Regions from separate parts of the Telluria sp. B2 genome, predicted to be linked through region 1. Evidence: predicted binding sites of a transcription regulator. Region 1 holds the regulator's gene; the other holds the start of a gene.
What was found. The regulator sigma-54, encoded in region 1, starts transcription at its own class of promoters, with help from an activator protein. The targets are predictions, from matches to a motif close to TGGCANGNAANCTGCTTT.
Positions count from the first base shown of each region.

Region 2: the regulator sigma-54 is predicted to act here: its motif matches at 1,974-1,991, upstream of ACSUZJ_RS23805 (methanol/ethanol family PQQ-dependent dehydrogenase).

Region 1 covers NZ_CP196525.1:5,146,991-5,150,488, forward strand. Annotated here, with positions in the region: gene ACSUZJ_RS22710 (enoyl-CoA hydratase/isomerase family protein) at 1-368, opposite strand, end outside; gene hpf (ribosome hibernation-promoting factor, HPF/YfiA family) at 493-846, opposite strand; gene ACSUZJ_RS22720 (RNA polymerase factor sigma-54) at 912-2,384, opposite strand; gene lptB (LPS export ABC transporter ATP-binding protein) at 2,419-3,180, opposite strand; gene lptA (lipopolysaccharide transport periplasmic protein LptA) at 3,180-3,498, opposite strand, start outside.
Region 2 covers NZ_CP196525.1:5,397,650-5,401,147, forward strand. Annotated here, with positions in the region: gene ACSUZJ_RS23805 (methanol/ethanol family PQQ-dependent dehydrogenase) at 91-1,833, opposite strand; gene ACSUZJ_RS23810 (hypothetical protein) at 2,125-2,481, opposite strand; gene gfa (S-(hydroxymethyl)glutathione synthase) at 2,574-3,158, opposite strand; gene ACSUZJ_RS23820 (S-(hydroxymethyl)glutathione dehydrogenase/class III alcohol dehydrogenase) at 3,200-3,498, opposite strand, start outside.

The DNA.
Region 1 (3,498 bases):
TGGGCGATGCCCATGCCGCCGCCCATTACCACGCCGTCCATGATCGAGACATACGGCTTCGGGTAAAAATGAATCAGGTGATTCAGGGCGTATTCTTCGGTGAAGAAATCCTCGAGCAGTGCGCTGCCGCCCGTCGGCGTGGCGTGGCCGGCTTCATGGAAGAAACGGATGTCGCCGCCCGCGCACAGGGCTTTTTCGCTGCTGCTGGTGATCACGACCGCGTCGATATTGGCGTCGTCGCGCCAGGCCAGCAGCACCTCGGTCAGGCGCCGCACCATTTCCAGCGACAACGAGTTGAGGGCCTTGGGACGGTCGAGGGTGATCAGGCCGGTGCCGTTGGCAACGCGGGTCAGGACGGTGTCGGTCATGGTCGAAAGTGGTCGAAAAAACATCCATTCTACCGAAGGACCAGACAACTGGGGTATTGACGCACCGACAAGAAATGAAAAGGGCGCCATTGGCGCCCTCGTTCAGACGGTGCTTGCCGGCCAATCAGGCAACGGCTGCCTCTCCGCCTTCAGGACGGCGCTTGAGCGCCTCGTGGTTATGATTCTGCAGCATCGTTTTGTACTTCATCACCTGACGATCCAGCCTGTCCATCAACAGGTCGATCGCCGCGTACAGGTCTTGCGCAACGCTTTCCACGTGCACGGTCTTGCCCGACATGCGCACATTGATCTCGGCTTTCTGCCTTTTGTCTTTTTCGGTGAGATTGTCGATCGCGAGGATCACGTGGGAGTCGATCACTTGATCGAAATGGCGGGTGATGCGTTCGAGCTTGTTCTGTACGTATTCACGGATGGCGGGGGTAACGTCGAGGTGGTGGCCGCTGATGGTGAGATTCATACACACTCCTTTGAAGATGTGGCGGCTGCCGCGCCGCGCAACAAGGAAGCGCGTGGGTGCCGCCGTTACAAGGATTTGCGGAGACTGACGGGAGGAATTTTCAGTGCCTCACGGTATTTTGCAACCGTGCGGCGCGCGATGACCATTCCTTGTTCACCGAGCATTTCCGCGATCTTGCTATCGGATAATGGGTTCCTGGGGTCTTCTGCTCCTGTCAGTTGCGCGATGAGAGCCCGGATCGCCGTCGAAGATGCTTCACCTCCCGCTTCGGTGGCGACGTGGCTTCCGAAGAAATACTTCAGCTCAAACATGCCGTGCGGGGTCAGCATGAATTTCTGCGTTGTGACACGAGAAATTGTGCTCTCGTGTAGTCCTAGTGTATCAGCTATCTCACGAAGCACAAGGGGCCGCATGGCAACCGCGCCGTGGCTGAAAAAGTTGCGCTGGCGCTCCACAATGGCTTGCGAAACACGCAAGATCGTGTCGAAGCGCTGGCGCATATTCTTGATCAGCCACTTCGCTTCCTGCAGTTGCGCGCTCATCTGGCTTTCGCCCTTGCCCTGCTTGAGCAGGGCCGCGTACATGTTGTTCACGCGCAGGCGCGGCATCACGTCCTGGTTCAGCATCACGCCCCAGCCGTTCTTCGTTTTCCGGACAATCACGTCCGGAACCACGTAGTCCGAGGTGCTCGACGCAAAAGCCGCGCCCGGATGCGGATTGCATTGGCGGATCACGGCCTGGGCTTCGCGCAGGTCTTCGTCGTCGCAGTCCAGGGCTTTTTTCAGCTTGTTGAATTCGCGCTGGGCGAACCAGGTCAGGTAGCCCTCGACGATCTTGAGGGCCATGCGCCGCGTGACCAGCGGCACGCCCGGCATGCTGCGGATCTGCAGCGCCAGGCACTCGGCCGCGCTCCGTGCGCCCACGCCCACCGGGTCCAGGCTTTGCACCAGCGCCAGCGCGCAGCGCAGTTCGTCCATCTCGACCTCGAGCTCCTCGGGCAGGCGCGCGTGGATCTCGTCGAGCTGCTCTTCGAGGTAGCCGTTGTCGTCGATGGCGTCGATCACGAGTTCGGCCAGCGCACGGTCGCGCGCACTCAGGCCCGTCACCCGCACCTGTTCGGACAGGTGCTCGCGCAGCGTGATGCCGGCCGCTTCCAGTTGCGGCCGGCCATCCTCGTCCTCGCCGTTGCCGGACGACCGTCCGGCTTCGCCCCAGTCGGCATCGCCGTCGCCGCGGCCGGCATCGCCATCGGCGCCATCGAAGTCGGCCGCTTCGCCGTTCGGCGCGCCCTCCTCGCCGCCCGGCGTGGCCGGGGCCTCGCCCTGGCTGGGCGCATTGCTGATGGCGCCGTCGGCAAGCAGGCGCACCGAGTGGTCGAGCGGATCGTCCAGCCGTTCGAGCAAGGGATTGTCGGACAGGATCTGCTCGATTTCCTGGTGCAGTTCGAGCGTGGACAACTGCAGCAGGCGGATCGATTGCTGAAGCTGCGGGGTAAGCGCCAGGTGCTGCGAAGTCCGGAGTTGCAGGGATTGTTTCATCGCTTGTTGCTGCTTCGTTGTCGCTTCGTGGTTGCTACATGCGGAAGTGTTCGCCCAGGTAGACGCGGCGCACCGACTCGTCGGCGATGATGTCGTCAGGGCGGCCCGAGGCCAGCACCGCGCCCTGGTTGATGATGTAGGCGCGGTCGCAGATGCCCAGCGTCTCGCGCACGTTGTGGTCGGTGATCAGGACGCCGATGCCGCGCTCCTTCAGGAAGCGCACGATGCGCTGGATCTCGATCACCGCGATCGGGTCGACGCCGGCGAAGGGTTCGTCGAGCAGCACGAAGCGCGGATTGGTGGCCAGCGCGCGCGCGATCTCGACGCGGCGGCGCTCGCCGCCCGACAGCGACAGCGCCGGGTTTTCGCGCAGCTTCTCGATCTGGAGTTCGGCCAGCAGGGAGTCGAGGCGCGCGTCGATGGCGTCCTTCGAGAGCGGCTTGCCGTCCTCGTTGCGCTGCAGTTCCAGCACGGCGCGGATATTGTCCTCGACCGTCAGCTTGCGGAACACCGAGGCTTCCTGCGGCAGGTAGGACAGGCCCAGCACCGCGCGCCGGTGGATCGGCAGGCTCGAGATATCGGTGCCGTTGATCTCGATCGCGCCGGCGTCCGACGGCACCAGGCCGACGATCATGTAGAACGAGGTGGTCTTGCCGGCGCCGTTCGGGCCCAGCAGGCCGACGACTTCGCCGCAGCCCACTTCCAGCGAGACGTCGCGCACCACGAGGCGCTTGCCGTAACTTTTCTGCAGCCCCCGGACGACCAGGGTGCTGCCAGTGCTTGCATCTTTCATCATTATTTTCCTGCCGGTGCGGCTGCCGGCGCGGGTCCTGCGCGGCGCGGCGCGATGATCAGGGTGCCGCGCTCGCCGCCGACCTTGCTCTGGCCGCTCGGGTCGTTGCGCACCGTCGCCACTTCGCGGCGGTTGTCGTACGAGATGTAGGGGCCATTGAGTTCATTGACCAGGCGGCCGTTTTCCAGCTCCCGCACGACCGCTTTCGAATGCAGCTTCACCAGTTCCTGGCGCTCGTCGTACTCGATGCGCTCGGCCTGGCCCTCGACCCACAGGTCCGGCCCGCCGTCGCGCTTCTGGCGGAAGGTCGCCACGCGGCCC
Region 2 (3,498 bases), 250 kb from region 1:
TCATTCCTGACAATGCGGGAGGCGGCGCCGGCGCCCTGCCGGCGACCGTCTCCGGTTCACTTCATCCCAATGGTGTTGGCGGGTTGCGGATCAACGATCCGGCAGCGCGAACACGGTGAGTACGCCGCCCAGCTCGGTGTACTTGGCCAGGTCCTTGTAGCCGCCCACCGCACCCAGGCCCTCGGTGCCCTTGGTCAGGCCTGCCGCCAAGCCGATACCGGCCCAGCCGCCAATGCCGGACAGCACACCGATGTACTGCTTGCCCTTGTATTCCCAGGTATGGACATTGCCGATGATCCCCGACGGGGTCTTGAACTTCCACAGTTCCTTGCCGTTGTGGTCGACCGCCTTGATAAAGCCTTCCAGGGTGCCGTAGAACACGACATCGCCGGCAGTGGACAGGGCGCCGCTCCATACCGAGAACTTCTCGGGCTTGGACCAGACGATCTTGCCGGTGCCGGCATCCCAGGCGATGAAGTTGCCCAGGCCGCCGTGGCTGTTCGGGGCCGCATACATCGACAGCGTCGAGCCGACATAGGGCTGGCCGGCGGTGTACTCGATCTGGAACGGCTCGTAGTCCATGCAGACGTGGTTGGTCGGCACATAGAACAGGCCGGTCTTGCGCGAGTAGGTCGCTGGCTGCTGGTCCTTGGTGCCCAGCGCCGACGGGCAGATGCCCTTGGTATTGAAGTCGGGACCGTTCTTGTCGGTGCTGTAGGCGGCCACGACCTGCGGGCGGCCGCTCTTCATGTCGACGTGGGTGGCCCAGTTCACTTTCGGATCGAATTTTTCGGCGACCAGGAGTTCGCCGCTGACGCGGTCGAGCGTGTAGGCGAAGCCGTTGCGGTCGAAGTGCACCAGGGCCTTGCGCGGCTGGCCCTTGACCTTGATGTCGGCCAGGATCATCTCGTTCACGCCGTCATAGTCCCACTCGTCGTGCGGGGTCATCTGATAGACCCATTTCGCCATGCCGGTGTCGAGGTCGCGGGCGAAGATGGTCATCGACCACTTGTTGTCGCCCGGACGCTGGCGCGGGTTCCAGGTGCTCGGGTTGCCGGTGCCGTAGTAGACCAGGTTGGTTTCCGGGTCGTAGCTGTACCAGCCCCAGGTGGTGCCGCCGCCCAGCTTCCACTGGTCGCCCTGCCAGCTCTTGAGCGAGGAGTCCGGGCCGATCGGCGCCATCTTGCCGTCGGTCCAGGTCATGGTCTTGTTGGGGTCGACAATCAGCTCGTTGTCGGGGCCTGTGCTGTAGGCCTTCCACAAGATCTTGCCGGTGTTGATGTCGTGGGCGGTGACGCGTCCGCGCACGCCGAATTCGCCGCCGCTGATGCCGGTCAGGACTTTGTCCTTGAACACGTGTGGGGTATTGGTGGTGGTTTCGCCGATCTTCGGATCGCCGACCTTGTTCTTCCACAGTTCGGCGCCGGTCTTGGCGTCGAGCGCCACCAGGGTGGTGTCGTTCTGCTGCAGGAAGATCTTGCCGTTGGCATAGGCCACGCCGCGGTTGACCGTGTCGCAGCACATCACCGGGATCACGGTCGGGTCCTGCTTCGGCTCGTACTTCCAGCGGATGCTCTGGTCTTCCAGCGAGATCGCGAACACCTTGTTCGGGAAGGGGCTGTGGATGTACATGGTGTCGCCGATCACCAGCGGGCCGCCTTCATGGCCGCGCAGCACGCCGGTGGAGAAGGTCCAGGCCACCTGCAGGTTCTTGGCGTTCTTGCTGTTGATCTGCTTGAGTTCGCTGTAACGGTGGTTGGCGAAGTTCCCGGACTGCATCGCCCAGTTTTTCGGGTCCTTGGTCAGTTTTTCGACATCGGAGTCGGCGGCCATCGCCGGTGCGGCAGCCAGTGCCAGGCACGGCCACCAGCGGATGAGTCTCGTTAGCAATAACATGATGAAGTCTCCTATGGTTTTTTTGCGGTGCGACTGGTTGGCCCTGCCTCATCTCAGCGGGGATGCCCCACTTCTGTACAGCACTTAACGTGCCAGTAGCCGAATCGGGCGTATGCATGGCGGAACCGCACCGTGTACCCGTCCTCGCCACGTGACACATGTTCAGTTTCGTGACACTACCCACCCGCTCTGTGTCATCCGTGGCGCAGCCTGCGGCCGCGCCCGGCATTAACGTTGCGGCACACGACAGGCCTTGCTGGCGCTGGCCTGGACTTCCTTGTACTTGTTGGCCATCTCCTTGACCGGGACCGGATCGCGGAACAGCGCGCCGCGCTCGCCCGCGAGCGTCTGGTTGCGCAGCGCGGTGGACATCGTGACGTAGTCCTCGTAGGGCATGGCCTTGGCGATTTCGTCGATGACGCAGGAGCACTTGTAGAGGTATTCGTACTTGCCGTCGTGCTTTTGCATGCACTCCAGTACGTACTCCACCCGTCCGCTGGTCGGGAAATCATGGGCTTGCGCTGCCAGCGGGGCAGCCAGGGCTGCCGTCAGCAGCAAGTGCGGCAGCAAGTGCGTTTGCTTCATCTCTTCGTCTCCATTCACTTTTCACCGGGCGGCCGGTAACCGCGGCCTACGCGGTTACCGGCAATACCGGTCACGCTTCCTTCATGCTTCCTTCACGCTTCCTGCAGCACGCCGCGCGCCTTGGCCACGTGGGTCGAGATGGCGTCCATCAGGGCCGGCGACAGCGCGTCATAGGGCGGCAGGCCGAGCTCGACCAAGCGCGCGCGCACCGCCCCCATGTTTTTCGGATCGGCGCCGGACTCGATGATCGAAGACACGAAGGCGGCGAACTCGGGCGGCGCCCAGCCGTCCTCGTGCGACAGCTCGGTGTGCACGAAGTCCAGGCCATAGAAGGGGTGGGCGGTGTTCTCGATCCGGCCGAACATGTGCACGCCGCAGTCGCGGCAGGCGTAGCGCTGGATGGTGGCGGAGGAGTCGACCACGGCGAGCTTGTCGGCGTTGGCGGTCACCTTCAGGTTCTCGCGCGGGACCACCGCAACCTGGGAAAACAGCGCGCCGGCCGGCTTCCAGCACTTGGTGCAGCCGCATACGTGGTTGTGCGCGACCTGCCCCTTGATCTCCACCGTCACCGGATTGGTGCTGCACTGGCAGGTCAGTGTGCCGCCAGAAAAATTCGGCGCGGCCGGCTTGATGCCGTGATCGACGGCGGGATGGATATGGATTTCTTCGTTCATCATCGGTCTCCGTTTTGGATTGGTCTACACGTACAAAGGCTGGGTCAGTACAGCACCACCGAGCGGATCGACTGTCCGCTCTTCATCAGGTCAAACCCTTCGTTGATGCGCTCGAGCGGCAGGGTGTGGGTGATCAGGTCGTCGATGTTGATCTTGTTGTCCATGTACCAGTCGACGATCTTCGGCACGTCGGTGCGCCCGCGTGCGCCCCCGAAAGCCGAACCCTTCCACTCGCGGCCCGTCACCAGCTGGAACGGACGGGTCGAGATCTCTGCGCCGGCCTCGGCCACGCCGATGATGATCGACTGGCCCCAGCCCTTGTGGCAGCACTCCAGCGCCTGGC